Linked DNA regions of Roseibium sp. Sym1. The protein of the gene in region 1 interacts with the protein of each later gene in a pairwise test. Links are inferred from orthologs where the notes say so. Each region holds a gene or a part of one and is shown on either strand. Other genes may lie near its edges.

Evidence for each region.
Region 2: the proteins of ftsH (region 1) and hflC interact in binary tests that used the Escherichia coli proteins (3 or more experiments, as listed by UniProt). The link is inferred for Roseibium sp. Sym1 from one-to-one orthologs.

What each region holds. Positions count from the first base shown.
Region 1 is NZ_CP114786.1:2,637,492-2,652,066, forward strand. What follows is about bases 4,402-7,317. They hold ftsH (ATP-dependent zinc metalloprotease FtsH), read left to right. Parts: upstream 4,402-4,859; coding sequence 4,860-6,776; downstream 6,777-7,317. Other genes in these bases: tilS (tRNA lysidine(34) synthetase TilS), read left to right, coding at 4,402-4,593; glmM (phosphoglucosamine mutase), read left to right, coding at 6,939-7,317. In the rest of the region: Tol-Pal system beta propeller repeat protein TolB, read left to right, coding at 89-1,402; peptidoglycan-associated lipoprotein Pal, read left to right, coding at 1,553-2,038; tol-pal system protein YbgF, read left to right, coding at 2,292-3,236; more of tilS, read left to right, coding at 3,220-4,401; more of glmM, read left to right, coding at 7,318-8,285; O6760_RS12120 (outer membrane protein), read left to right, coding at 8,501-9,319; O6760_RS12125 (peptidoglycan-binding protein), read left to right, coding at 9,566-14,575. UniProt on the Escherichia coli protein: Acts as a processive, ATP-dependent zinc metallopeptidase for both cytoplasmic and membrane proteins. Plays a role in the quality control of integral membrane proteins.
Region 2 is NZ_CP114786.1:3,778,766-3,793,354, reverse strand. Bases 4,472-7,401 are described here. They hold hflC (protease modulator HflC), read right to left. Parts: upstream 6,438-7,401; coding sequence 5,505-6,437; downstream 4,472-5,504. Other genes in these bases: hflK (FtsH protease activity modulator HflK), read right to left, coding at 6,440-7,401; O6760_RS17165 (DUF2065 domain-containing protein), read right to left, coding at 5,323-5,508; O6760_RS17170 (Do family serine endopeptidase), read right to left, coding at 4,472-5,179. In the rest of the region: O6760_RS17190 (tetratricopeptide repeat protein), read left to right, coding at 1-679; O6760_RS17185 (GNAT family N-acetyltransferase), read right to left, coding at 874-1,413; tRNA (adenosine(37)-N6)-dimethylallyltransferase MiaA, read right to left, coding at 1,622-2,542; phosphoserine phosphatase SerB, read left to right, coding at 2,571-3,461; more of O6760_RS17170, read right to left, coding at 3,692-4,471; more of hflK, read right to left, coding at 7,402-7,627; O6760_RS17150 (GNAT family N-acetyltransferase), read right to left, coding at 7,856-8,317; O6760_RS17145 (dihydrofolate reductase), read right to left, coding at 8,328-8,849; O6760_RS17140 (TfoX/Sxy family protein), read left to right, coding at 9,011-9,385; O6760_RS17135 (DUF2461 domain-containing protein), read left to right, coding at 9,382-10,062; O6760_RS17130 (GH1 family beta-glucosidase), read left to right, coding at 10,123-11,472; O6760_RS17125 (serine hydrolase domain-containing protein), read right to left, coding at 11,840-12,910; O6760_RS17120 (multicopper oxidase domain-containing protein), read left to right, coding at 13,072-14,460; O6760_RS17115 (thymidylate synthase), read right to left, coding at 14,474-14,589.

The DNA.
Region 1 (14,575 bases):
ATACCGGGAGCGGAACATGCTTCGCTTGAATGGCAGGAGGCCAGGTTTGACGACGGAAACGATGAAAACTGATCGGTTGGAACGGAAGATGAGCCATCTTCTGCGGCAACTCCTTGTCGGTCTGGGCCTGATTCTGCTGGCCATGCAGCCGGCGCGGGCCCTCGTTGAAATCGACATTCGCGGCGGCAACATCGAGCCCTTGCCGATCGCCCTGCCGTCGTTCACCGCCGAGGGGGGCGACAGCAAGCTGGCGGCGGACATGACGGGTGTGATCTCGGCGGATCTCAAGCGGTCCGGCCTGTTCAACCCGCTCGACCCGGCCAGCTTCCTGCAGAAGAACATGAGCGTGAATTCGACGCCGCGCTTCGGCGACTGGCGCAAGATCCAGGCCCAGGCCCTGGTGACGGGCACCGTGATCAAGCAGCCGGACGGGCGATTGCGCGCGGAATTCCGGCTCTGGGACGTGTTCGCCGCCGAACAGATGCTCGGTCAGCAGTTCTACACAACGCCGGAAAACTGGCGCCGGCTGGCCCATATCATCGCCGACGCCATCTATGAGCGCCTGACCGGCGAAAAGGGCTATTTCGATACCCGGATCGTGTTTGTCGACGAGACCGGGCCGAAGGACAAGCGCATCAAGCGGCTGGCCATCATGGATCAGGACGGCGCCAACACCCGTTACCTGACGCGGGGCGAGGACCTGGTGCTGACGCCGCGCTTCTCGCCGACCAGCCAGGAAATCACCTACATGTCCTATGGCGCCGCCGATCCGAGCGTCTACCTGCTCAACATCGAGACCGGCCAGCGCGAGATCGTCGGCAATTTCCCCGGCATGACCTTTGCCCCCCGGTTCTCGCCCGACGGCCAGAGCGTCGTCATGAGCCTGCAGCAGGGCGGCAATGCCAACATCTTCAAGATGGACCTGCGGTCGCGCCGGACGACGCGCCTGACCAACACGGCCGCGATCGACACCAGCCCGTCCTATTCTCCGGACGGCAGCCGGATCGTCTTTGAAAGCGACCGTGGCGGCACGCAGCAGCTCTATGTCATGAGCGCGGGCGGCGGCGAGGCGCAGCGCATTTCCTTCGGGCCAGGCCGTTACTCGACGCCGGTCTGGTCGCCGCGCGGGGACCTGATCGCCTTCACCAAGCAGCATCAGGGCCGCTTCATGATCGGCGTCATGCGTCCGGACGGCAAGGGCGAGCGCATCCTCACAGAGGGCTATCACAACGAGGGACCCGCCTGGTCGCCGAACGGCCGGGTGCTGGTGTTCTTCCGGGACACGCCGGGCGCCAATGGCGGTCCGCAGGTCTGGACCGTCGACCTGACCGGATACAACGAGCAGCGTCTGGAGACGCCGGCCTTCGCGTCGGATCCGTCCTGGTCGCCGCTGATCGACTGACACGAAAGGCGGCCTGCCGGGGCAGGCCGTGTTAAGCTTTCGCTAACCACGTTTGAAAAGACGTTTTTTACCGGTTTTGGCTAGAAAGCGTTTACCAAGAACCGGACGCTCCCGGAGTGAGGTTTGCGGGCTGGGGTTTAGGAGACAGGAATGTTCAAGCAAGTAAACGCCGCAAAAGGTGCGCGATGGATTGCCGTCTGTTTTGCGGTTCTGTTCGCAGCGGCATGTGCCCAGACGAAACCGGATGGGTTGTCCAGCAACGTGAAGCCGGGCACGGGCCAGGATTTCGTGGTCAATGTGGGCGACCGCGTGTTCTTCGAGGAAGACCAGTCGGTGGTGAATTCGCAGGGCCAGGCGACGCTCGCCAAACAGGCCCAGTGGCTGAAGAAATACTCCCAGTACACGATCACGGTCGAGGGACATGCCGACGAGCGCGGAACGCGCCAGTACAACATCGCTCTCGGTGCGCGCCGGGCCCAGGCTGCCCGTGACTATCTGGTGTCGCAGGGCGTCAACGCTTCGCGGATACGGACGATATCCTACGGCAAGGAACGGCCCGTCGCGGTGTGCAACGACAACAGCTGCTGGTCCCAGAACCGCCGCGCGGTGACCGTTCTGAACAACGCCACCAACTGATTGCCGCAACAGCGAACAGATTGGCCGGGCCTCGTGCCCGGCCTTTTGCGTTATCCGGGCAGGGCGTGTTCATCCGAGATCCGGCCGATCAGGTGCCGCAAATGCGAAATCTCTCGGGTTTCGGCAGGAAAGGTCAAAATTTAGCCGAAGTCGGAGCGCTCTGTGCACTTGAGTAGATAACCGGTCATGATAAGACATCATGCGGAAGGATTTGCCGGCAGAGCGCTCGCGGATCCCCGAACCGGAGGAGAGAATGCAACATTTAAAGGGACTTGCAGGTCTCGTTCTGGCGATGGTGATGATCACCGCTGCCACACCGTCCGAAGCCCAGCTTTTCGGACGCCGCAACGACGAATCCGCCGTGCGTATCGGCCAGATGGAAGAGCGGATCCGCGTCTTGACCGGCCAGATCGAGCAATTGTCTTTCCAGCTGCGGGAAATGCAGGACATGATGCGCCGCATGCAGGAAGACAACGAATACCGCTTCCAGCAGCTTGAAGGCGGCACGCCGGGCAAGCGCTCGGAACTCCCGCCCGGATCAGGTGCACCGGGGCTTGCCCCGGACGGCACGCCGCAAACCGGATCGCTTGTCGCTCCGGGCGGCGGGCTTGCCACCTTGCCTGCCGACGGGTCCGGCGATGCCAGCTGGGACCAGTCCGGCGGGTATGACACCGGACTGCCGACTGACGGTCCGATCGACCTGTCGGCGCTTGCCAATGGACTGGACAACGTTCCGGGCACGGGCGACGACATCTCGCCGGACCCGGGCCTGGCAACCGACGACGACCAGATCGCAAGCGTAATCGGCAGCGGTGATCCGCAGACCGACTACAACGAGGCCTATTCGCTGGCTGTGAACGGGGATTATTCCGGCGCGGAACGCGGGTTCCGCAATTTCCTGGAAAACTATCCCGATGACCAGCGCTCGGCGAACGCCCAGTACTGGCTCGGAGAGAGCCTGCTCGCGCAGCAGAACTACCGCGAGGCGGCGGACGCGTTTCTGAAGACCTATACCAACCATCCCGGTAACGAAAAAAGCCCGGACAGCCTGCTGAAGCTCGGCGTGTCCCTGCGCGGTCTGGGAGAATCGGACGCCGCTTGCGCAACCTTCTCCGAACTTCTGAACAAGTTTCCGAATGCCGCTCCCGCGGTCCTGTCCCAGGCCAGGGACGAGCGCAAACGTGCCCAATGTTCCTGACGGGCCGGTCGAGCCCGAGGGGCTCCCGTCCGATATTGTCGATGCTCTCTTTTCCAGGCTGACGTCCTTTTCAAACCTTGCCGTGGCCGTGTCCGGCGGAGCGGATTCGCTGTGTCTCCTGGTGCTGCTGGCGGAGTGGAAGCGGCGGACAGGCTGGCAGGGATCCCTTGAAATCCTGTGCGTCGATCACGGCTTGCGCCCCGAAAGTGCCGAAGAGGCAGCCTTTGTTGCCGACTGTGCGCGCGGTGAAGGTGTGCCCTGCACGATATTGCGCTGGTCGGGGCAAAAGCCCGCCAGCAACCTTCAGGAGGAGGCGCGCCTCGCCCGGTACCGGCTGATGGCGCAGCACATGAGGGGATCCGGATCGGAAGCGCTGCTTCTTGCCCACCACCAGGACGACCAGGCCGAGACCTTCCTCGACAGGCTGACCCGCGGCAGCGGTGTCGCCGGTCTGGGGGGCATGGCCGCGGACGAACCGAACGGCCCGGAAGGCCTGCGGCTGCTGCGGCCGTTCCTGGGTGTCGCCAAGGCTCGCCTGGAAGCCAGCCTGAGGGCGCGCGGCAGGACATGGTGCACCGATCCCTCCAACAGCAACACCAGGTACAAGAGGAGCCGGCTCCGGTCGATCCTGGCGCTCCTGGAAGAAGAGGGCCTGACAGCGGAGCGACTTTCCAAGACAGCCGGGCACATGCGCCGGGCAGGAGAGGCGCTGGAGGCCTGCCTTCGGGATCTCGCCGAAAAACACCTGATTGAACACCCGGCCGGTCCGTTGAAACTGGATCGTCTGGCGTACCGGTCGATGACGGAAGAGATGCGGCTGCGACTGCTTACACTCATGATCGCGCGCGTGAGCGGGGCCACGCCGCGGCCGCGGTTTCGCAATCTGAGTGGACTGGACCGGATGCTGGTCAGGGAGCGGCCCTGCCGTCTGACCCTCGGTGGCGCGGTGTTCGATGCGCGGGATGACGTTGTTTTCTGCTGGAAGGAACCGGGGCGGACACCACCCGAAACACTGGTTGACCCGGAGGGCAGCGGTCTCTGGGACAACCGGTACCGGTATTGCGTTTCCGACAGGAGGAAGGCCCACGGTCGGCAAGCGCTTTGTCTCGGGCCGCTCTGCAACGCACCGCTCCGGTCCAGGGACGTCAATTGGCCCAAGGGGTGGCCGAAGGCCGCCTTCCATTGTGCGCCGGTGGTCTGGGCCGGGGAGGACATCCTGTGTCTGCCCTTCCTGGTGGCCGCTTCAAATCTAGGCAATTCCTGCAAGGGCGACGTTTTGGATTTGGAGCGCCTGCCGATCCAAGTTAAGCTTCTTGGTAACTATTTGGACGATGGGACCGTACAAGGCGAAAACTAGAGTTTTCCCTGCTAAGAAGTTCTGATAGAGCTCCGGGCTTAACAAAATAGTCAGTGCATCTGCGCAACTATGGCGCACCGCCTTGGCAGCGGGACTTCGGCGACCTATCTTCGCTGTAACGAATAAAGACCGCGCGAGCCGGGGTCTTTTGAGAATTGGGATCTGGCCGTGTGCGGAGGCAAAGCGCTCCGACCCGGGCCATCGACGGGACCGGAACCTAATTCTCAACAGACCCAGGGGTCGCGTTGGGCGGCTAAGGAAACGAAATGAACGCACATTTTCGCAACTTTGCTCTCTGGGTGATCATCGCATTGTTGCTGATCGCCCTGTTCCAGCTTTTTCAAAGCCCGGCGCAGCACGGTGCGACAAATGACATCGCCTATTCGGACTTCATGAAGCAGGTCGACAACGGCGAGGTCAGGTCCGTCACCATCCAGGAACAGAAGATCACCGGCAGCTACAACAGCGGCGGCGCCTTCCAGACCTATGCGCCCGACGGTGCCCAGTATGTCAACGAGCTGCGTGGCAAGGGCGTGCTGATCAATGCCCGTCCCCCAGCGGAAAGCTCACCGCTTCTCGGTGCCTTGTTCTCGTGGCTGCCCATGCTGATCATTCTCGGCATCTGGATATTTGTGATGCGCCAGATGCAGGGGTCCGGCGGCAAGGCGATGGGCTTCGGTAAATCCAAGGCGAAGCTTTTGACCGAGGCGCACGGCCGGGTCACCTTCGAGGATGTCGCAGGCATCGACGAAGCCAAGGAAGACCTTCAGGAGATCGTTGAGTTCCTGCGTGATCCGCAGAAATTCCAGCGCCTGGGCGGACGCATTCCGCGCGGTGTCCTGCTGGTTGGCCCTCCGGGCACCGGTAAGACCCTGACGGCACGTGCCGTCGCGGGCGAGGCAAACGTGCCGTTCTTCACCATTTCCGGCTCGGACTTCGTTGAAATGTTTGTCGGTGTGGGTGCTTCCCGTGTCCGCGACATGTTCGAACAGGCCAAGAAAAACGCGCCCTGCATCATCTTCATCGACGAAATCGATGCGGTCGGCCGTCACCGCGGCGCCGGTCTCGGCGGCGGCAACGACGAACGCGAACAGACGCTCAACCAGTTGCTGGTCGAGATGGACGGCTTCGAGCCGAATGAAGGCATCATCATCATCGCGGCGACCAACCGTCCGGACGTTCTCGACCCGGCGCTGCTGCGCCCTGGCCGTTTCGACCGCCAGATCGTCGTACCGAACCCGGACATCACCGGCCGCGAGAAGATCCTGAAGGTGCATATGCGCAAGGTGCCGCTGGCGCCGGATGTCGACGTCAAGACCCTGGCACGCGGTACGCCCGGGTTCTCCGGCGCCGACCTGATGAACCTCGTCAACGAGGCCGCGCTTCTGGCCGCCCGCCGGTCCAAGCGCCTGGTGACCATGGCCGAGTTCGAGGATGCCAAGGACAAGGTCATGATGGGCGCGGAACGCCGCACGCTGGTGATGACCGAGGAAGAGAAGAAGCTGACCGCCTATCACGAGGCCGGCCATGCGCTGGTGGCACTGCACCAGGAAGCCTCCGACCCGATCCACAAGGCGACCATCATTCCGCGCGGCCGCGCGCTGGGTATGGTCATGCGCCTGCCGGAAAAGGACCAGGTGTCCCTGACCCGGGCCAAGTGCAAGGCCGACCTTGCGGTTGCCATGGGCGGACGCGTGGCCGAGGAAATGATCTTCGGCTACGAGAAGGTCACCTCCGGTGCCTCGGGCGACATCCAGATGGCCACCAAGCTGGCCCGGGCGATGGCCACGCAGTTCGGCATGTCCGACAAGCTCGGCCCGCTGCTTTACGGCGAGAACCAGGAAGAAGTCTTCCTGGGCCACTCCGTGGCCAAGAACCAGCATGTCTCGGACGAAACCCAGAAGATCGTCGACGCGGAAATCAAGTCCTTCGTCAACCAGGGCTATGAAACCGCCAACAAGATCCTGGGCGACCACGAGGACCAGCTGCACACGATTGCCAAGGGCCTTCTGGAATACGAAACGCTCTCTGGCGACGAGATCAAGGACCTCTTGAACGGCAAGCCGCCGGTGCGCGACACCGACGACGACCAGCCGGTCGGCCGTTCTTCCGCGGTTCCCACAGCAGGTGCGAAACGCGGCGGGGACGAAGCCAGCGGCGGCATGGAGCCGCAACCGTCCTGATCAACGCCTAAGTGACTGACGAAGCCCGGCCAATGCCGGGCTTCTGCCTTTGCGGCCGTTGATGCGTGCCTGTGAATGGTAACAATTGCTCACATATTTTGAATCGTGATCGGAGCCAATTGCGTTAATAAGGGCGCACATTGGAAATTCAGGCAGGCATGATTGATGCGTAAGTATTTCGGCACCGATGGCATTCGCGGCCAGGCGAACCGTTTCCCGATGACCGCCGAACTGGCTCTGAAGGTCGGGATGGCCGCTGGCCTCGTTTTCAAGAACGGCGGTCATCGCCATCGGGTGGTGATCGGCAAGGACACGCGCCTGTCCGGCTACATGCTGGAAACGGCACTGGTTGCAGGCTTCACGTCCGTGGGCATGGATGTCTTTCTGCTCGGGCCGATGCCGACGCCCTCTGTGGCCATGCTGACGCGCTCGCTGAGAACGGATCTTGGCGTGATGATTTCGGCGTCCCACAATCCCTTCCAGGACAATGGCATCAAGTTCTTCGGCCCGGACGGCTTCAAGCTCAGCGATGAAATCGAGAAGACCATCGAAGGCCTGGTCGAAAGCGACCTGACATCACGGCTGGCCGGCGCGCGCGAGCTGGGCCGGGCGAGACGGATCGACGGGGCGCAGCAGCGCTATATCGAATTCGCCAAGCGGACGTTGCCCAGGGAAATGAACCTGGAAGGACTGCGCGTCGTTGTCGACTGCGCCAACGGCGCGGCCTACAAGGTTGCCCCGGAAGCCTTGTGGGAGCTCGGGGCCGACGTGATCTCCATGGGGGTCACCCCGGACGGCTTTAATATCAACCAGGATTGCGGCTCGACCTCCACAGACGCGTTGTCCCGCAAGGTGCATGAGGTGCGCGCGGATATCGGCATTGCGCTCGATGGTGACGCCGACCGCGTGATCATTGTCGACGAAAACGGTGCCGTTGTTGACGGCGATCAGCTGATGGCCGTGGTGGCGCAATCCTGGCAGGCCAGCAACAGGCTGTCGGCGCAGGGCATCGTCGCAACGGTCATGTCCAATCTCGGGCTGGAGCGCTACCTGCAACAACTGGGCCTGGGCCTCGCCCGGACCAAGGTCGGCGACCGTTACGTGGTCGAGCACATGCGGGCCAACGGCTACAATGTCGGCGGCGAGCAATCCGGGCATATCGTGCTGTCCGACTTTACCACCACGGGCGACGGTCTGATCGCGGCGCTGCAGGTCCTTGCCTGTGTCAAGGACCAGGACCGTCCGGTGTCCGAGGTTTGCAGGCGGTTCGAACCGGTGCCGCAGATCCTGAAGAACGTCAGGTACAAGGGCGGGGCTCCGCTCGAACAGGACAAGGTCAAATCGGCCATCGAAGACGGTGAGGCGCGCCTGGGGAAATCCGGCCGCCTGGTGATCAGGGCGTCGGGTACCGAGCCGTTGATCCGGGTGATGGCCGAGGGCGATGATGCCGACCTCGTCAAGCAGGTCGTCAATGACATCGCCGGTGTGGTTGCCGCATCCGCGGCCTGACCTTCCCCGGACTCTGATGGAGCCGCTTCCCCCGGGAGGCGGCTTTTTTGTGTCCGGTCAACAAGATCCGGATTTGGTAAGACTTTCTTAAGGTAAAAAATCGCGGTTAATGAACAGAGTTAAGTCACAATTAATGAATTCCCCTCAGTATGCTTTCAAGTTTGATGTGTCCGGGAAATTGTTGAAGCGGGCGCTCACTGGAAGAGGACGAGGACATGGACAATTTCTTTAAGCGTTTGTCTTTGACCGGCTTTGCTGTTGTGCTTTCCACTGCGGGCTACGCTGCGGACTTGCCAACTCCGGTCATCGAGCATGTGCCGCAAGTGCCCGTGGCAGGTGGGTTGTACCTGCGCGGCGACATCGGTTACAAATTCTGGAACGATCCGAGCGGCAGCTTCAACGACCCTGTGATCGGTGATCTGCGTTTCGAACGGGAATCCATGGACAATGCCTGGATGATCGGTGTCGGTGTCGGTTACCAGTTCAACGACTATTTCCGTACGGACGTGACGCTGGATTACGAGACCTCGGCGAACGTCAAGGGCTACGCGGTCTGCGGAGCCTGTACCGGCGGATACTCGACCGAGTCGACCGATATCGATGTCTGGACCGTCATGCTGAACGGCTATGTCGATCTGGGGACCTGGAACCGGATCACGCCGTATGTCGGTGCCGGTATCGGTGCGTCCTACGTGACGACCGACAGCACGTATTCCGTCAATCCGGGCGGTGGCGGCCGCAGCAATTATGACGGCAAGCACAGCGAGTGGAACTTCGCCTGGGCACTGATGGCCGGTGCCGAATACGCCGTGACCGACAGGTGGTCGCTCGACGCAGGCTACCAGTATCGCGACCTCGGCGACGCGGCGACCGTGCAGCTTCATGACGCAGGCACCGGTGAAACACGGGTGGAATGGGACGACCTGACCGCTCACGAAATCCGCTTTGGCGTACGCTACAATTTCGGTGGTGGCAGCGCTCCGGCCGGCCCGGTCTATTACGAGCCCCAGGGGCCGATCACCAGCAACTTCTGATCTCCAGATCAGGGAACGGAAAGGCCGGTCGCTTGACCGGCCTTTTTTTGTTTGCGAGCCTGAAGTTCACCCGGCATTGACCTCCCTCAAAGGTGGCAATGTCAGAATTCGCTAAACTAACCTAGGGGTACGTGCCCCAGGATAGGAACGGCGAGCGCTGCCTGGATCCCGTTCCGGCCGATAGGCGGAGGACCATCGCCGGAGCGCAAGAGGGCAGAGACATCGCCAACCCGAAGGGAGCTGCGCATGTCACCCCGGTTGTTGGTCCAAACCCGTGATTTTCTTCTTTCAGCCGTTGTCCTGGCGGGCCTTGGAGGCCTGCCTGTGGCGGGCGGCGCGGCCCGCGCGCAAGAGGCGCTTCAGCCTGGCGAGGCGGTCGTGACGCGGTTCTCAGGAACAGCCGAAGAAGCGGGGCGCCTCGTGATTGACGGCCAGGGGGCCGTGGTCAGCGTTGTCGACCTGCGCCAGCCGGGAGGGCCGGCACGCGGCGAGCACTGGTTCAACGCGTTGCAGCGCGGAGCGGTCACAGCCGCTGAAATCGGTCAGGTCTTCGGTGTTGCCATCGATGACGCGTCGCCGGCAAACATCTATCTGACAGCGACCTCTGCTTTCGGCCTGCACAGGAATGCGGACAATTCCGACTGGATGGCCGGCATGTGGGGCGCGGAAGGCGGACCCGGAACGGTCTGGAAACTGAACGGCGCCAACGGCTATCAACCTGAACTTTTTGCAGAAATAACCCTGGATGGCCGGCCGAACAGCGGCGCTGCCCTCGGCAATGTCGCTTATGACCGCTGGAATGGTCAGCTCTATGTCTCCGACCTGGAGACCGGCATGGTGCATCGCCTCCGCCTTGCCGACGGGGCGGTTCTCGGGACATATGATCATGGCGTTGACGGACGGAGGGCGTTCTTCGACGTCCCGAGCGGTGGCTATCAGGGACTTGCTCCCGTGGCCTTTGACCCGTTGAGCCGGGCGCGGACAGCCGATTGTCCGAGTGGAGACTTCGGCCGCACGCCTTCCTGTTGGAACTTTGCCGACTTCCGCCGGCGCGTCTGGGGCCTCGGTGTGCGCCGGGATACCCAAAGCGATGGCGTGCGTCTCTATTATGCTCTCTGGAGCAGCCAGGGCTTCGGCAATGCGGATTTTGCCGGCGCGGACGACAGCGAGAAAAGGAACGCGGTCTGGTCGATCGGCATCGGTCCGGACGGTGCTTTTGACCCGGCCGGCGTTCGCCGGGAGTTTGTCCTTCCGGATTTCTTCCGCTCGCCGGAGGCGATTGCACGCTCCGGGTTCAGCCATCCCGTCGCCGATATCGCGTTTCCCGATCTGAGCGAACAGAATGTCATGCTGCTTGCGGAACGCGGCGGGGTCCGCAATCTCGGTCTGGCAGCGGAAAATGCCTTTGCCTACCCGCATGAATCCCGCGTGTTGCGTTACGAGATGACCGACACCGGATTCTGGCGTGGCGCCGGGCGCTATGATGTCGGCTACTATGACCGCGGCCAGGACGGACCACCCTATCTGCGCGCGGGATCGGCCGGGGGCGTCTCCTTCGGCCCCGGCTATCTCGGTTCCGGGACGGCAAACCCCGATGTGCCGGATGGAACGGTGTGGATGACGGGAGACGGCCTTTGTTCGGATCGCGGGCGCTGTTTCGATTCCAGCTCCGGGGCGTATGACGACGGCTCCGAGGTGCACGGGCTTCAGGGCCGGGCCGCACACCCCTTCGAGGCGTTCGAGCCCGTAACCGCCTTCCAGCCCTACCCGGCCCCGGGACCTGTGACCCCGGCGACGGGGCCCGACAGCTCCTTCATGGTCGACGCAGACGTCAATACGGACCCGGCCGGCAACGTCCTGGAAGAGCTGAGGTTCCGGAACGATGCCACCCGCGTCGGCGACGTCGCCGTTGTCCAGTCGCTGCCCGCCGGGGGCGCACTTTTGGCCCAGGAGGACGATCCGTTCGGCCCTGTTCCATGGCCGGAGGGGCTGCCGCCGCAAGGCTGGGTGCCCGCGCCGCTGCCGCCCGACGGCTGGTTCCTGCCGCCGCCGTTCCCGCTCGATACGGACCTTGCGATCCGCAAGACCGGACCGGCGCAATGCCAGGAAGGGGTTGAATGCACCTATGTCGTGACACTCCGGAATGTCGGCGCGACGACTTATGCAGGTCCGCTTGCGATCACGGACACGATGCCCGCGGGTGCCACGCTTGCCTCCACCTCGCCCGGCTGGAACTGCGCCCCCATCGGCGTTGCCTTCAACTGCGTCACCAATGCTGCCGCCCTGTTGCCTCCGGGCGCGACGGCGGCCATTGAGGTCAATCTTCTTCTGCCCGCCACCGTGCCCGGACCGAACGTGCAGAACTGTGTTGCCATCGACTGGTTCGAAATGGGTACGGACGACGGTCCCGGCGACGGCAACGACGAGGATTGCGTTACAACGCCGGTGAGCGAGGGCTTCGATCTCGGCATCGTCAAGATGTCGTCCATGCCCGACTGCACGGAGAACGCGGATTGCACGTTCCTGGTGCAGGTGATCAACCAGGGACCGGGTGAATTCAACGGGTCACTGGCTGTTCGAGACCCGTTGCCGGCCGGCAGCTCCCTTGTTCTGGCCGGCTTCGATCCGGCGACCGTCACCTGTTCACTCAGCGGCACCGACGTTGTCTGCCAGACACCGGACATAACGCTTCCGGTCGGCGGGACCGTTCCGATGATGGTTCGGATCAAGCTGCCCGACGGCATTGCCGGCACCACCGTCGAGAATTGCGCCCGCATCGACTGGACGCTGATGACCTCGGATGACGGGCCCGCCGATGTTCATCCCGATGAAGCCTGCGTCACCGTTAACGTGCTGGACGGCGCCGGTCATTTCGACCTGTCGATCGGCAAGCAGGGTCCGGCCAGTTGCGATGCAGGTGGCAATTGCGTCTACCAGGTGCTGGTCACCAACAATGGTCCGGACGACTACAACGATGAACTCGTGATCCGGGACGAGATCGATCCCGGTGTGACCTATGTCGCCAACAGCCCGGGCTGGACCTGTGTCGCCGGACCACCCATCCGGTGCGCACTCAACGGCGGGCCGCACCTGCTTCACCCCGGCGACCAACGGATCCTGTTCCTGACCGTCGCGATACCCGATCCGGCTCCCGCCGATCCGCTGCTCGACTGTGTCGCCCTCGACTGGGGTGTCGGCATCATGCCGCCTGACGATATCCCCGCACCCGGTGCCACCGAGAAGGATGACGACATGTGCGTTCCGACCTGGATCGATGATGCTTTTGATCTGGAGATCGCCAAGTCCGGTCCACCGGAGTGCTACGAAGGCGGAGCCTGTGACTTCACAGTGGAGATCACCAACAACGGGCCCAAGGATTTCATGGCCCTGATGACCTTCGATGATCTCTTGCCTGCCGGTGCGACCCTGGAAAGTGCCACGGGAACATTTTCCTGCAACAGTGAAGCCGCCGGGACGGTGACCTGCCTGAATGCCGGTACAATGCTGCCCGGCGAGTCCGTGTTGACCACCCTGACAATGCGCCTGCCCGATCCCGTGGCCGGAAACTCTGTCGAGAACTGCGCCCGGATGAACTGGTCGGCGCCTCCTCCGGCCTGGTACATCGGCTCGACCTACAGCGGTGACGACAATCCGGCGACGGACGGACCTGCTTGCGTGAGCATCCCGGTTCTCGCCGCCGATCTGGCGCCATGGGGCGCGACAACCTGCGAGCGGGGGGCGTCCTGTCCCATCGAGGTCAGGGTCGAGAATCGCGGTGGTCGCCTGTTCTCGGGCGCTGCCGGACTGCGTGGCACACTCGACCCGGCTGTCGCCATTTCAAGCCTCCAGAGCCGGACACCCGGTTTCGACTGTCGTGTCACGGGTGTGGGCAGCTACGAATGCGACGCTGACAGCCTCACCCTGAAGCCGGAATCCTCGGTGCGGATCGACATGGTGCTCGACATCCCGAAGGACTTTTCGCATCCAAGGATCGTCCATCGCAAGGAGATGGTCTGGCCGGATCTGAAGGTGAAGGATGCGAAGCCCGAGAACGACCGCCACACCAGCACCATCATGATTGTCCAGCCGGAGGATCAGCCGGAAGAGCAGGAAGAACAACCGCAGCCGGAAGAGCCGCCTGTGGCGCAAGAGCCGCAAGCGCCGGTGGTGCCGCCGTCGCGGCGTCAGGTTGCCGATCTTTCCGTGACCAAGACCGCGCCGCAGCGCAGTTGTACGGCCGGTCAGCCGTGCGCGTTTCAGGTGACGGTCACCAACAACGGTCCGGTGCCCTATACCGGTCCGCTCCAATTGAGCGACGTGGGCACACCCGCGAGCCGCCGGATCGCCTCTGGTCCGGCTCCCTGGCGGTGCCGGACAGGCGGCGGGCAGGTGAGTTGCAGCCACCCCGTGACGACGCTTGCACCGGGTCAGTCCCGGACCCTGTCGCTGAGTGTTCGTCCGCCGCGCGGCGGGGCCTCGAGCCTGCGCAATTGTGCCTCGCTCGACTGGGGCGTCGCCGCGCAGACCAGGGCCGTTCAGGACGCCCTCAACGCGCTCGGCTTCGACGCCGGCCCGGTTGACGGCCAGGCAGGCCCGAGAACCCGCGGTGCGGTACGCGCTTTCCAGGAACAGGCAGGACTGCCGGCCACGGGCCGCATCGACGGGCGGCTGCTCGGCCGGTTGTTCGTCTCCTGGGGCAGCGGCGATGCGCAAGCCTCCAATGACAGCAGCTGCGTGACGGTGCAGCTACGGCAACCGGTCGAACCACCACCGTCCTGCGCGTCCGGCCAGTCCGAGGTCGCGGCGTCCCGGGTCAGGACCCTGCGGGCCCAGGGCTGGCGGATCGCACCGGTGACCCGTGGCGGCGTGACCATCTATTGCGGCACCCCGCCCCAGCCGCAGACGGTGCTGACATGCCCTTCGGGGTACACGCTCTACCGGAACAAGAATCGGGTTCCGCGCAATTCGGAAGTGCTGCAGCGCCGGAGCGGTAGCGTGGTCTATTACTGCGCGCGTCCAAGGCCGCAGGCACAGACCTGTCCGAGCGGATGGAAGCAGGTGACCCCGGTCCGGGCCGCTGCGCTGGCCGCACAGGGGTGGCAGGTCCGGCGGGTCGGCGCATTGACATGCGTGCGCCCCGGGCAACGGGTCGAGCCGACGGTGCCAAACTGCACGGGTGGCCGGGTCTGGAATGCAAAGAGCAAGGCCTGTGTCTGCCCGCGCAACACGCGTTGGGATCCGAAGCGGAACAGGTGT
Region 2 (14,589 bases), 1.1 Mb from region 1 along the record:
CTCTGGGCTGCCCCGCCTGTTCGGGTATGACACCTATTTGCCCAATGACGCTCCCGGCTCGACCGAGACCCTGCCGGAGATTTCGGGCGGCTTTCCCGTGTCGCAGCTTCTCGGCCTGCCGGCGCAGGTGAGAGGCGGGCTCACCGGCAAGGTTCCCTATCTGCCGGTGCGAGAAGACCTGCGCGAACGCTGGCTGGATGCCCTTGCCGAATTTCCCCGCCCCTGGATCGGCCTTGCCTGGAACGAGACCGCACCGGGCCTGACGCTGGAACCGCTTCTGTCGGCGCTGCCGATGCTGCCCGGCACCCTGGTCAGCACGGTCTGGGACCACAGCAGGACCCAGTTGAGCGGCAGAAACGGGATCATCGACGCCGGCCGGCATATCCGCCAGCTTGAAGACCTCGCAGCGCTTCTGAGCGTCCTGGATCTTGTCATCGCCCCCGATGGCATGGTGCTGCATGCAGCCGGTGCGGCCGGCACTCCGGGACTGGCACTCATCGCACATGTGCCGCCCTGGTACTGGTACGCCGAAGACGGCAGGAGCCTCTGGTATCCAAGCCTGGAGGTAATTCGCGCGCCCCATTCCGGACATTGGGCGATGCTGCTGCCGGACATGGCTGAGCAGATAGGCACTTCTCTGCGGAACCGGCTTGACCCGACCGGTTTGCCGGAGTCCTGAAAAAAGCAGCGCTGCCGGGAAAGGCAGCCCGCGGCAGCTGACACAGATCAGATAGCCGGTGACGCCGCATGGACAGAACAGCTCGGTCTCCAACACGGGCTTGATCGCAACAGATGTCTTTCAAAAAAAAGAGGGCCGTGGCTGATCACGACCCCCTATCATTGCCCGATCGATTTTGGTTCCCGGGGCGCCGGCTAGGCGCTCATCAAATAGGACTGCATGGAGGGGCTGAGCTGCTGGAACACGTCTGCCTGCATGCCCTCGATCACCTTGCTTTCACGATGATAGAAGCCGGCTTCCAGAACGACATCCCGCATGGTGCGATTGTCGGTGCGCACCACCGCAACAAGGTGCGAGAAATAGGTGTTTTCGAAGAACCAGTCCGAAAGCGCAAGGAAAAGCCGCTTCGGCAGATCCGGATCGTTGTCCAGGACATCATTGCGCAGGCAGTAATTGACGCTGATCTCGGAGGTTTCCGCAAGCGGCGTGAATCCCGCCCAGCCAAGAAAATCGCCTTCCGGCGACACGGCTTTCCATTTCGCAAAGCCATGATCGTTCTGGTGCTTGAGCGCGGAGCGCACCAGCTCGGCTGCATCGACCACCGTGCAATTGGTGGAGTATTCGGAACACTGGTTTCCAAACGGGTCGGAATGAAGGCCCTTCACGAGATTGATATCGCTGGGCGAAAAAGGGACAAGCCGCACTGCGCCGCATTCGAGGTAAATCGTCTGCACCGTGTCCTCCCGTTTTAGAATTCCTGTTTGCCGGTTCTATGCTGAATCGACAATTGCTGTAGCCGGGATCCATGTAACCCTGAATTGTGCCAACCCGATGGCAGACCAAAGTATAGGTACAAATTCCGAAAAAATAAATTCGTATTTCCAACGAGTTAATGAGATACCCGGCGCTGCACCGCACACCCCAGAGGTTGATGCCTTCCGGTCAGCAAATCTTCAGAAACTTTTCCAGATTGATTTTGTCCGACGGATCAACCCGTTGCCAGTCACTCATCTGGTTGCGAAACCAGGTCTCCTGACGCTTTGCGTATTGCCGCGTTGCAACAGTCAGCCTGTGGAGCGTTTCTGCATAATCGGCCGTTTCCGCCAGAAACGCGGCGATTTCCGGTACGCCGATGGCCCGCATGGCCGGAAGTTTGTCTGAAAGTCCCAGTGCGAGCAAGGCGCGGACCTCCGCGATGCCTTCATCCGCCAGCATCAATTTCGCGCGCTGCGCGATCCGCTCGTGCAGCCAGGGCCGCGGTGGCGCCAGGACGATTTTCAGGCACCGGTCCGGCGCCAGCAGAGGCGACGACTGGTGCTCCTGCTGCCAGCGGGCAAGCGGCCTGCCGGTGGCCATCAGCACCTCCAGGGCACGGGCCAGGCGTTGCGGGTCGGCAAGATCTCGGGCCGCCTGCGGATCCCCGAGATCAAAAATCGCCTGTCTGAGCCCGTCGAGATCCTGCCGGTCGGCCATTTCCCTGGCCTTGGCGCGCACCTCCACGGGAATGTCCGGCAACTCTGCGAACCCTTCCGTCAGTCCCTTGAAATAGAGCCCGGTTCCGCCGACAAGGATCGGCAGCCGGCCGTTGTCCCGGGCCATGTCGAGCTCGCGTTCGGCCAGGCGCAGCCAGGCGCCGGTCGAGGAGGCAGTCGACGCCGGCAGGATGCCGTAGAGCCGGTGGGGAACTTGTGCCTCCTCGTCGCTGCCCGGACGCGCGCTCACCAGCCTGAGATCCTTGTAAAGCTGCATGGAATCGGCATTGATGATGACGCCGTTCATCGTTTTTGCCAGGTCCAGCGCCAGGGCGGACTTGCCGCTGGCGGTTGGCCCGGCTATCAGGATGGCGCGATTGCCCGAAGCCATGATCCCGTCTTTATCCAAGGAACCGTCCATGTCGCTTGTTGCCACTCTGGTGTCCACTCCTACTGCGCCCGCGGTCGACGCGGAGTTGATCGGCCGGGCATCGGACGCGCTCGGCGTATCCGGCACGGCGACCGTACTGATGTCCGGTGTCGCCGCGGATATCCGCTTTGACGGGTGCGACGCAAGCACCGCCGACAATATTCTGCGCGAAATCGTCGGAAATGCCCGCGTGGATGTCTTTGTGCAACCGGAAGCCGGCCGCCGCAAGCGCCTGCTGATCGCGGACATGGATTCCACCATGATCCGCCAGGAATGCATCGACGAACTCGCCGCCGAACTCGGCCTGAAGGACCGGATCGCCGCGATCACCGAACGGGCGATGCGCGGAGAGATCGAATTCGAACCGGCCCTGCTAGAGCGCGTCGGCCTTTTGGCGGGCCTTCCCGTTTCGGCCATCGACACGGTTCTGAGCAACCGCATCCAGCTGATGCCGGGTGGACGCACGCTGGTGCAGACGATGAAGGCGAACGGCGCCTATTGTGCCCTGGTCTCCGGAGGGTTTACCCATTTCACCAAGGCCGTCGCCAACATGATCGGCTTCGACGAGAACCAGGCCAACACGCTGCTTGAGGCGGATGGCAAGCTGACCGGCAAGGTCGGACAGCCCATATTGGGCCGGGAAGCCAAACGGGCCCGCCTGGAGTATCTCGTTGCCGAGAAAGGTCTTGCCTTCGAGGAAACCCTGGCCGTCGGCGACGGCGCCAATGACCTTTCCATGATCGAACGCGCCGGCACCGGTGTCGCCTACCGCGCCAAGCCCGCTGTCGCGGAAGCCGCCGACATCCGGGTCGACCACGGCGACCTCACGGCGCTGCTTTACCTGCAGGGCTATGCGGAAAGCGACTTCGTTCTGAGCTGACCCTGAACGAAACGAAGGGTCGGGTCGGACCGCACCGCATAACGGCTCGGAGACAAAACAGCCGCCGAGCTGCCTCCCCAACCCCGGGCGATGGCGGCACAAAACAGGGGCATCAACCTGAGGAGGACCGTCAGGTCCGTCTCGAAGGATGACGGTTGAAGGTGGGGATTTGTTACAAGAAAGGCGCCGTTACCGGCGCCTTTCTCATGTCATTCTGCCAGCTGGGCGGCTTACTCGTCCTCGATCCGGACCGGTACGAAGCGGACATCGCCGGTCGGGTTGGACAGAAGCAGCAGCGCCGAACGGCGGTTGTCTTTTTTCAGCTTCTCGATCTGCGCCTCGACATCGGCCGGCGTCTCCACGGGTTCCTGGGCGACTTCCTTGATGACATCGCCCGCCATGACCCGCTTTTCCTCGGCGGATGAGCCGGGCGTGACTTCCGTGACGACCACACCGGTCACGTCCTCGTCGATGGAGAACTGTTCTCGCAGGCTGTCGTCGAGTTCCGCGAGCATCATGCCGAGAACTTCGCTCTTCTCCGCAGGTTTGTCTTCGGGCTCGCCTTCCGTGGTTTCACTGGCTTCGGTCACCTCGTTTTCCAACAGGCGCTCGAGGGTCACGGTGATGTTGACTTCCTCGCCCTTGCGCAGGACGACGACTTCGACTTCCTTGCCGATGTCGGTTTCGGCGACCATGCGCGGCAGTTCCCGCATGGTTTCGACCTCGTTGCCGTCGAACTTGATGATCACGTCACCCGGCTCGATCTCCGCCTTCGCCGCAGGACCATCCTCGGTCACGCCGGCGACCAGCGCGCCCATGGCCTCATCCATGTCCAGGCTGAGGGCGATTTCGTCGGTGACTTCCTGGATGCGCACGCCGAGCCAGCCACGGCGGGTTTCGCCATACTCGCGCAGCTGCTCGATCACGTTCATCGCCGTCTTGGCCGGGATCGCGAAACCGATGCCGATCGAGCCGCCGGACGGCGAGATGATCGCCGTGTTGATGCCGACCACGTTGCCTTGCATGTCAAACAGCGGGCCACCGGAATTGCCCCGGTTGATGGACGCGTCCGTCTGGATGAAGTTGTCATAGGGTCCGGAATTGATGTCGCGGTTGCGCGCCGACACGATGCCGACCGTCACCGTGCCGCCAAGGCCGAACGGGTTGCCGATGGCCATCACCCAGTCCCCGACGCGGATCGCGTCGCTGTCGCCGAAATTGACGTCCTTGAGCGGTGTCTCCGGCTCGACTTTCAGGACCGCCAGGTCGGTCTTTTCATCGGTGCCGATGATTTCCGCCCGGAGCTTGGTGCCGTCATTGAAGTTCGCGGTGATCTCGTCCGCACCTTCGATGACGTGGTTGTTGGTGATGATGATGCCTTCCTTGCCGTCCACGACAAAGCCGGAGCCGAGCGACTGAACCCGCCGCGGCTGATCGTTGTCCCGGTTCTGGCGATTGAAGAACTCCTCGAAGAACTCCTGGAACGGCGAGCCGTCCGGCACTTCCGGCATCGGAACCGACCGCCGCCCCTGAACGGTCTGGGCCGTGGAAATGTTCACCACGGCATCGCCGAGTTCCTCCGCCAGGTCGGCGACGGACACCGGGCCTTGTGCATGGGCCACGTCGACAGGCTGAAACACAACCATTCCGCCAAGCAGGATACCCGCCGCAGCAGCTGCGACCCGGGTCATCCGACGGCGAACAAAATCTGGAGCCATAGGGCTTTCTCCTCATCCCGGCCGGGTGGACCGCCAGCCAATGTGTTCCACGGCCGGCAGCCGATGGGTTATTACTTACTGGTCCTGAACCAGAATATAGAACGGGCGGGACGTTTTTGCGCCTCCCGCCCGAAAACTTTTCGTTATCCGCGAATGATCCACACAAGAAATACGCCGATCACCGCGGCAAGCAGGCCGGTCACCCGCAAGGTCTGGTCCGATGTGTCCATCACGCTGCGCATGATGGCCTTCATGCCACCGGGCACAAGTGCGTAGAGCACACCCTCAAGCACGAGCACCAGACCCAGCGCCGTTACCAGTTCGCTCATTGAGCGGCGAGCGACGGCGACCGGTCGGAGACACCCTGGCTGCCATTGCCGTCGGCAGCCGGCGGGAGCACGCCTGACGGATCCTTGAAGAACCGGAAGAAGCTGGAATCCGGTGACAGGACGAGGCTTGTATCTCCTGCCTGGAGCCCGGCTTCATAGGCCTGCATGGACCGGTAGAAAGCGAAGAACTCCGGATCGGCTCCGAAAGCCTCCGCGAAGATCTTGTTCCGCTCGGCATCGCCGTCACCACGGGTGATTTCAGAATCCCGCCTTGCTTCCGCGACAAGGACCGTGGCGTCACGGTCTGCACGCGAACGGATCCGGCGGGCGACTTCCTCACCCTGTGCGCGGATTTCGGTCGCTTCCCGCTGACGTTCCGTCTGCATCCGGGCGTAAATCGCCTGGGAGTTGGCATCCGGCAGGTCGGCGCGGCGGATCTTCACATCGATCACCTCGATGCCGAGTTCTTCCGCATTGGCGCTGACGTCACGGCGGATCGCCTCCATAACACCGGAGCGGTCGTCACGCACAAGCGCCACGAAACTGGTCCGGCCGAGTTCCGAACGCAGCGACGACTGCAGCAACGTCGACAGGCGCCGGTTGGCGGTCTGGACGTTCGAGACGCGCTGGTAGAAGAGCACCGGGTTGGAGATCCTGTACCTTGCGAACGCGTCCACAACGAGCCGTTTCTTGTCCGAGGAGATCGGCTCCAGAGGCGGCATGTTCAGGTTGAGGACACGCTTGTCCATGTAGACCACGTTCTCCACGAACGGGTACTTGAGATAAAAACCGGGTGTGGTCTTCGGCTCCTCGACGATCCGGCCGAGCCGCAGGACCAGGGCCTGCTGGGTCGGATTGACGATGTAGATCGACATGTAGCCAAGCACGGCCACGACGATCAGGATGATTGCGAGAATTCCGCTACGCATGATCAATTTCCTCCGGTCCGTGCCGTCGCGGCGGCGCCGCCGCGCGGGTTCAGGTCATTGAGCGGCAGGAACGGCAGCACGCCAGATCCGGAGGACTCGCTGTCAATGATGATCTTGTTGTTGGAGCCAAGAACCTTTTCCAGGGTCTCCAGGTAAAGGCGCTCACGGGTCACGTCCGGAGCATTCTTGTACTGTTCGTAGATCTTGGTGAAACGCTGGGACTGACCGGTCGCCTCCGCGATCGTCTGCTCCTTGTAGGCGTTGGCTGCTTCAAGAACGCGAGCCGCTTCACCGCGCGCTTCCGGAACGATCCGGTTGGCATAGGCTTCCGCCTCGTTTCGAATACGTTCCTGATCGGCACGGGCCGCCTGGACGTCACGGAACGCGTCGATGACCTGGGAGGGCGGGTCAACGCGCTGCATCTGCACTTCGGCGACCTCGACGCCCGCACGGTAGGTGTCCAGCGTCGCCTGCATCAGGGTGACGACGTCGTTCTGGATGGCCACGCGGTTTTCCGTCAGGATGGCGTCGATGTTGGAACTGCCGACGACTTCGCGCATCGCGCTCTCGGCGACAGCCTTCACGGTGCCTTCCGGATCCTGGATGTTGAACAGGTAGTCGCTGATGCCTTCGCGGGTGTTCTTGATACGCCACAGGACCTTGAAGCCGACATCGACGATGTTCTCGTCACCCGTCAGCATCAGGCTTTCTTCCGGCACGTCGCGCGCACGCACGACGCCGGAGCCGCTGACGGTTTCATCGACCCCGACCGTGGTTTCACGCTGCTGTTCGACCTTGGGCTTGTAGACTTCACCGACCGGGTAGGGCCAGTTGTAGTTGAGGCCCGGAGGCGTCTGATCGGTCACTTCACCGAGCACGAGCTCGACACCGACCTCACCTTCGTCGACGACATAGAAACCGGTCGCCAGCCAACCGATCACGACGACACCAAAGACAATCAGGACACCGATGGTGCCGAGACCGCCGCCGCCACCGCCCGGGAGAACGGTGCGCATGCGGTCCTGCGTGCGTTTGAGGAGCTCTTCCAGGTCCGGCGGGTTGTTGCCGCCCCTGTTCGGACCGCCTCCGCCCCAGGGACCGTTGTTGTTTCCGCCGCCGCCCCAGGGACCGCCGCCGTTTCCGCCACCCTTCCAGGGGCCACCGCCGCCTGACTGATTGCTCCAAGGCATCAAAAATTCCTTCTTCGAGATCCGGCGGAACCCGCCGGACATGGGCATTCGCCCGTTCTGACTCATGGTTGGTTATAGGGAGGTTACCGACCGCTTTCAACGGATAGACCGGCGCCGGAACCTCCTAAAACCCATATGATTTCCCGCGCCGGAGGTGGGTCCTGAAACGGTCACTGTCAAGCCCCGGCGCACATTTGGCCGCACTCTGCCAAAGAGCCTGCCCGAATATCAGGGCCGGATCATGTCGATATGCGGAATTCCGTCCTCCACAAAGGCTTCGGAAACGGTCTCGAATCCGAGCGAGCAGTAGAAGTCTTCAAGGTAGGCCTGTGCACGAACATGGATCCTGCAACCCGGGGCCATTTCACGGGCCTTGTCTATGCCCGCCTGCATCATGGCCCGGCCGAGACCCGAGCCACGGGCTTCGGGCGCGATCACAACACGTCCGATCCGCGCGGTGCTCACCTCCGGCTCGACAAAGATTCGGATGGCCCCCGTTACGGCTTGCGTCGCCGGGTCCTGGATCAGGTAATGCAGCGCCTGCGGATCCTTGCCATCGATATCGGCATAAAACGATGCCTGCTCCAGGATGAAAACATCCTGCCGCAGTTTCAGCAGGCCATAGAGCTGCTGAAGGCTGAGTTGGTCGAAGGCCGCCCATTGGGCAGTCATTGCATCTGGAATGGTCATCGCGTCCGGGTCACGTCCCATCCGCCTTGCGGCGATAGCTGACAAAGGTGAAATCCGCGCTGTCGCGCTCCGTGCGCGCGCCCGGCACCCGGGACGTTTCCTGCCAGACCTGCGGGCTGATTTCGGGAAACCGCGTGTCGCCCGATGGCGCCGCATCGACCTCGGTAATTTCAAGCCGGTCGGCCCGGGGCATGGCCTGGGCGTAGATCTGGCCACCGCCGATGCACATGATTTCGCCGACGCCGAGATCTGCCGCAAGAGCCGCTCCGCGCTCAAGAGCCGCGTCGAAGGACAGCGCACGCTCGGCTCCCTCCGGTGCGTAGCCGGGATCGCGCGAGATCACGATATGCGGCCGTCCGGGAAGCGGCTTGCCGCCGAAGGACAGGAACGTCTTGCGTCCCATGATCACGGGTCTGCCGAGCGTGAGGCTCTTGAAATGTTTCAGGTCGGACGACAGCCTCCAGGGCATGTCATTGTCCGCGCCGATGATCCCGTTGCGTGCCACGGCGGCGATCAAGACGAGTTCGGGCAAGCAGTCCTCCGAATCCGGTTTTCTTTCCTCAACGGGCCTCCTAGCATGAATTTGAAGCGCGATGGCAGTGCATGCGATTTTCTTTTGGCCCTGCTGTCGGTTTTTGCCGGTCTGGAACGTCCTGGAAAGGTGATCACGAACTGAAGGGAGTATTGCAACCCATGTCGGACTTGATGGACACCGTTCTGATCGAACGCACCCGTTCGTTCATTCCCGATGGCAATGTCGAGCAGAAACGCATGTTCGGCGGCACCTGTTTCATGGTCAACGGCAACATGCTGGTCTGCGTGTCGAAACGCGGTCTCATGGCCCGCGTCGGCAAGGACCAGGAAGCCGCGGCCCTGTCGAAACCGCACGCCTCGCAATGCCGGCCGACCGGTCGGCCGATGCCCGGCTTCATCCGGATCGAGCCGGACGGCATCGAGACGGACGAGGATCTGAAGGACTGGGTCGAGATGGCCCGGACCTACGTCTGCGCCCTGCCGCCCAAGGCCGCGAAGCCGAAAAAGACAAGAACCGGAAAGGCCGCCCGATGACATCCGCCGGATTTCAGTCGGAGACCTTCCGCTTCCTGGAAGACCTCGCCGCCAACAATTCCAGGGACTGGTTCGAAGCCCACAAGGCGGACTACCAGCGGTTTGTCAAGAAACCGGCCGACGCGTTCCGGCCCGCGCTTCTGCATGCGCTTGAAGAGGTCACCGGACACGCCCTTGCCTCCAAGCAGTTTCGCATCAACCGGGACCTCCGGTTCTCTAAGGACAAGACGCCCTACAACACCCACATCCGCATGGCCTTCTGGCCGAGCGGTGCCACCTTCGCAGGCAAGGAAGCGCAGCCACCCGGATTCTTCCTGTCCGTCGAACGCGATCACCTGCGTTTCGGGACCGGCTGCATGGCCTTCTCCAAAGCGGTTCTTGGCGCTTACCTGCACGCCCTCGAGACAGGCGACGGCGAAACGATCGCGGGTTTGCTAACGGACCTGGAAAGGCAGGGTTTCGAGATTTCCGAACCGGATCTTGCCAGGATCCCGCGCGGTTTCCCAAAGGATCATCCTCACGCGGAGCTGGCCAGGCACAAGGGCCTGGCCGTCTGGAAGTCGCTTCCGGACACCAAGGCGGTTCTCGGCGACGGGGCTGTCGCGACACTGGTGGAAAGCTGGGCGCCGAGCCTGCCCTTCTGGAAATACTTTCTGAGCCTGCAGGAAAAAGCTTGATCCAAAGCGCTTTGAAACCTATCACCTCGGCATGCTCCCACGACCATGAGACGAGATTCGATGGTGTCCCCAAAAGACCTTGCAAAGCGCTTCCCCGATGATTTCCAGTTTGGCGTGGCGACCGCCGCCTACCAGATCGAGGGCGCTGTGGCCGAGGACGGCCGCAAACCGAGTATCTGGGACGCGTTTTCGAAGATGCCGGGCCGGGTCTACAAGGGCCACACGGGTGACGTCGCCTGCGACCATTATCATCGCTGGGAAGACGATCTCGACCTGATCCGGTCACTGGGCGTCGACGCCTACCGCTTCTCGATTGCCTGGCCGCGCATCCTGCCGGACGGCCGTGGCCAGGTGAACGAAAAGGGGCTCGACTTCTACGACCGCCTGATCGACGGCATGGTCGCCCGCGGCCTCAAGGTCTACCCGACGCTGTACCACTGGGACCTGCCCCTGATGCTGGCGGGTGACGGCGGCTGGACGGCGCGCAGCACGGCGGAGGCCTTTGCCGACTATGCCGCAATCGTGGTCCGGCGGCTCGGCGACCGCATGGACGCGCTGGCGACCATCAACGAACCCTGGTGCATTTGCCACCTCAGCCATCTCTACGGCATCCATGCGCCCGGCGAAAAGAGCCCGGAGGCATTTGCCGCCGCCGTTCATACGCTGAATCTCGCCCACGGCCTCGGTGTTCAGGCCGCCCGCTCTGAACGCGCCGACCTGCCGATGGGCATCGTGCTCAATGCCTATTCCATCTATCCGGCCACCGACCGGCCGGAAGACAAGGCCGCCGCGCAGCGGGCCTTCACGTTCCACAACGGGGTTTTCTTCGAGCCGCTCTTCGAAGGTGCCTATCCGGCGGACTTCCTGACGGCCTTCGGCACCTCGATGGACATTCGCGAAGGAGACCTGGACACGATCAGCCAGCCGCTGGACTGGTGGGGCCTGAATTACTACACCCCCTGGCGGGTGCGCGAGGACAGCGACCTGGAGGCGGACTATCCGCAAGCCGTGGCGGTGCCGCCGAATGAAGCTGTTCCCGTGACGGATATCGGCTGGGAGGTCTTTTCGCCAGGCCTTTCCGATCTCCTCAAGGACCTCCACGCGCGCTATTCCCTGCCCGACTGCTACATCACCGAGAACGGTGCCTGCTACAATGACGAGCCCGTTGACGGCGTCATCGACGACAAGGGCCGGATCGACTATCTCGCCGCGCATTTCGGCGCGATTGCCGACGCCCGCGAGGCCGGCGTGCCGGTCCGCGGCTATTTCCTGTGGAGCCTGATGGACAATTTCGAATGGGCCGAAGGTTACCGGATGCGCTTCGGCATCGTCCATGTCGACTATGACAGCCAGGTGCGCACCCCCAAGGCCAGCGCGCTCTGGTATCGGGCGTTGCTGGTGGCGCGGTAGGTTTGGCCGGACTAAGGCATCCTGCAGCGTCTGCACCCAATTCAGCGTCATGCTGAGGAGCTGCGTTAGCGGCGTCTCGAAGGACGACCGCTTGCTCTGTTGCCAGGCAGGCGCCTGAAGCCGCTCCTTCGAGACGGACCTGTCGGTCCTCCTCAGGATGACGGCGGAGTGTGTGGAGAGGCCGTTCTGCAGGTTTGCCGCAAAGGCATATCTTTTTTGAGCCGGCCCCTCCTTCAGCGTCATCCTGAGGAGCCGCGTTAGCGGCGTCTCGAAGGACGAGCTGCTTGCTCTGGTGCCTGAGGCCACTCCTTCGAGACGCGCGCTAGCGCGCTCCTCAGGATGACGACGGAGTTTGTGGCAGATTCAGTCACACCCTGACCAGGTTCGCCAGGATGATCTCGCTCCACACCCTGGTCGGCGGGATCCAGGCGTTCCAGTTGTTGTAGTTGCCGGAAAAGATGACGGCGGCCACGTCCGCCTTCGGGCACAGGAACAGCCGCTGGCCGCCATTGCCGAAACCGGCGAACCAGGGCACCGGCCCGCCGAGCGCCGGGACCGGCGCCTGACCGCAGAACCAGAAATAGCCGTAATCCGGCCCCTCCCCCGTCGCGATCACCGGCCTCAGGGAGGCCGTCAGCCAGGCTTCGGGAACGATCCGGTGGTCCTGCCAGAGCCCGTTGCCCAGTACCAGACGACCGATCTTCAGCAGATCCGGCGCGCTCAAGCGCAGGCCGGAAGCCGGGGAATGGGTTCCGTCCGGACCGGCGGCCCATTCGAAGGTTTCGATGCCGAGCGGTGAAAACAACCTCTCGCGTGCGAAATCCGGCAGTTTTCTGCCCGTGCCGCGCTGCAGGATCTCGCCGACCAGCGCTGTCGCGCCGCCGCTGTAGATCCAGCGCGCGCCCGGCTCGGCCACAAAGGGGCGCTCCAGGATATAGCGGTAGCGGTCCGGTGCCATTTCCATGGCAATCTCGCTGTTTTCCGGATCGGTATAGGGACGGGTTTCGTCCCACTCCATGCCGAGCGTCATGGTCAGCGCGTGTTCGATCGTCAATTGCTGTCTTTGCGGATCGGCGGCGAGATCCGGATAGTCCGGAAACAGGTCGAGGATCGGCGTGTCGAGACGCGGCACCTCGCCCCGTTCCAGGGCAATCCCGTAAAGCAGGCTGACGATGCTTTTCGATACCGAGCGCAGGTCGTGCAGCGTGTCCGCGGCGAAGGACACGTCACCGATGGACCGGCCCCAGTTCTCATCCGGGCCGCTGCCGTAACTTTCCAGGACCGTCTCGCCGCCCCTCTCCGCCAGCACCACATGCAGGTGCGGCAACAGACCGGCCTCGGCGCCTGCGCAGAGCCTGCGGCCGATCGACGTGTCAAAGCCGCGCCGCTCGGCGGCGAGCGCATGCGGTGAAAGGGAAAGCCCGCCAGATGAAACCATTGCCTGAAATTCCTGAAGTCAAATCCGGAAGTAGAGTGCGCAGTCTCGCGCCGAATTGCGAATGTTTTTTGACCAATTGCAAGCAGTTTCCATCTTGACCTTCCCCCAACTGGAACCATCATGAGTCCTGAAGGCGGCGGCAAAGGCACTCCGGGAGTTCAATGGTGAATCGCAGATCGTTTCTGAAAACGTCCTTGGCCGGATGTGCCGCAACATTGCTGCCGAAGTTTTCCCTGGCAAAAACCACGGACGGTGTCCTGGAGCTGACCGCGCAAAAGGGCCAGGCCCGGCTCTATGGCGAGGACGGCGGCCTCTCCGACCTGTGGCTCTACAACGGCAAGCTGCCGGGTCCGGAAATCCGGGTGAAACGCGGTGAGCGCGTTCGGGTCCGGTTCCGCAACCAACTGGACGAACCGACCTCCGTGCACTGGCACGGCATCCGCATCGACAATGCCATGGACGGCGTCGCCGGCCTGACCCAGGCGCCGGTGGAGCCCGGGGAAAGTTTCGACTACGATTTCATCGCGCCCGACGCCGGCACCTACTGGTACCACGCCCACACGATGAGCTGGAACCAGGTGCCACGCGGCCTTGCCGGCCCGCTGATCGTCGAGGAAGACGAACAGCTGTTCGATCTGGAACGCGACATCACGCTGATGCTGAGCGACTGGCGCCTGGATGAAGACGGTACCCTGGAAACCGCCAGCTTCGGTGCCATGCATGACTTCTCCCATGCCGGACGGCTGGGCAACTGGCTGACGATCAACGGCGTCTCCATGCCGGAGATCCCGCTGCAGCAGGGGCGCTGGCACCGCATCCGCCTGATCAATTCGTCCGCGTCCCGGGTGCTGGATCTGGCCCCGTCCCGCTTCGGTGCCAAGGTGATCGCCCTGGACGGCCAACCCTTCGAGACCCCGCGCGACATGGACGGCACGCTGCAGCTTGCCCCGGCGCAGCGGATGGATCTTGTCATGCGACCCGGGGAAACAGGGGACATTCCCTTCGAGACCATGACCGGCAAGCCGTTCACCTTCGCCACCTTCAAGGTCGGCGACGGCAAGGGAGACGACCTTCCACTGAAACAGCCCGCGATCAACAGGCTGCCGGAACCTGACCTGGAGGCCGCCTGGGAGATCCCGCTGCTGATGGCGGGCGGAGCCATGGGGGGCATGCGTTCGATGATGGACGGCCGCACGCGGGAAGAACTCAACCAGATGATGCAGGACGGCCTGTTCTGGGTCCTTAACGGCAAGGCCGGCATGGGCGACGAGCCGATGTTCAAGGCCAGCCGCGGCGACACCATCCTCATCGAAAGCCGCAACGACACCGCCTTTGCCCATGCCATGCATCTGCACGGACATCATTTCCGTGTGCTGGAACGCAACGGCAAAAACCTGGAGCATCCGGACTGGCGGGACACCTTCACCACGGTGCCGGAGGAAACGGTCAAGATCGCCTTCGTCGCCGACAATCCCGGCAAGTGGCTGCTCCATTGCCACATGCTGGGCCATGCGGCCTCGGGCATGACGACCTGGTTCGAGGTGGCTTAGGCAATCTCCGGGATCACACCGCGATCGGCGCCGCGATGTGCGGGTGCGGGTCGTAACCGGTGAGCTCGAAATCCTCGAATTTGAACGCGAACAGATCCGTCACATCCGGATTGATCTTCATTTCCGGCA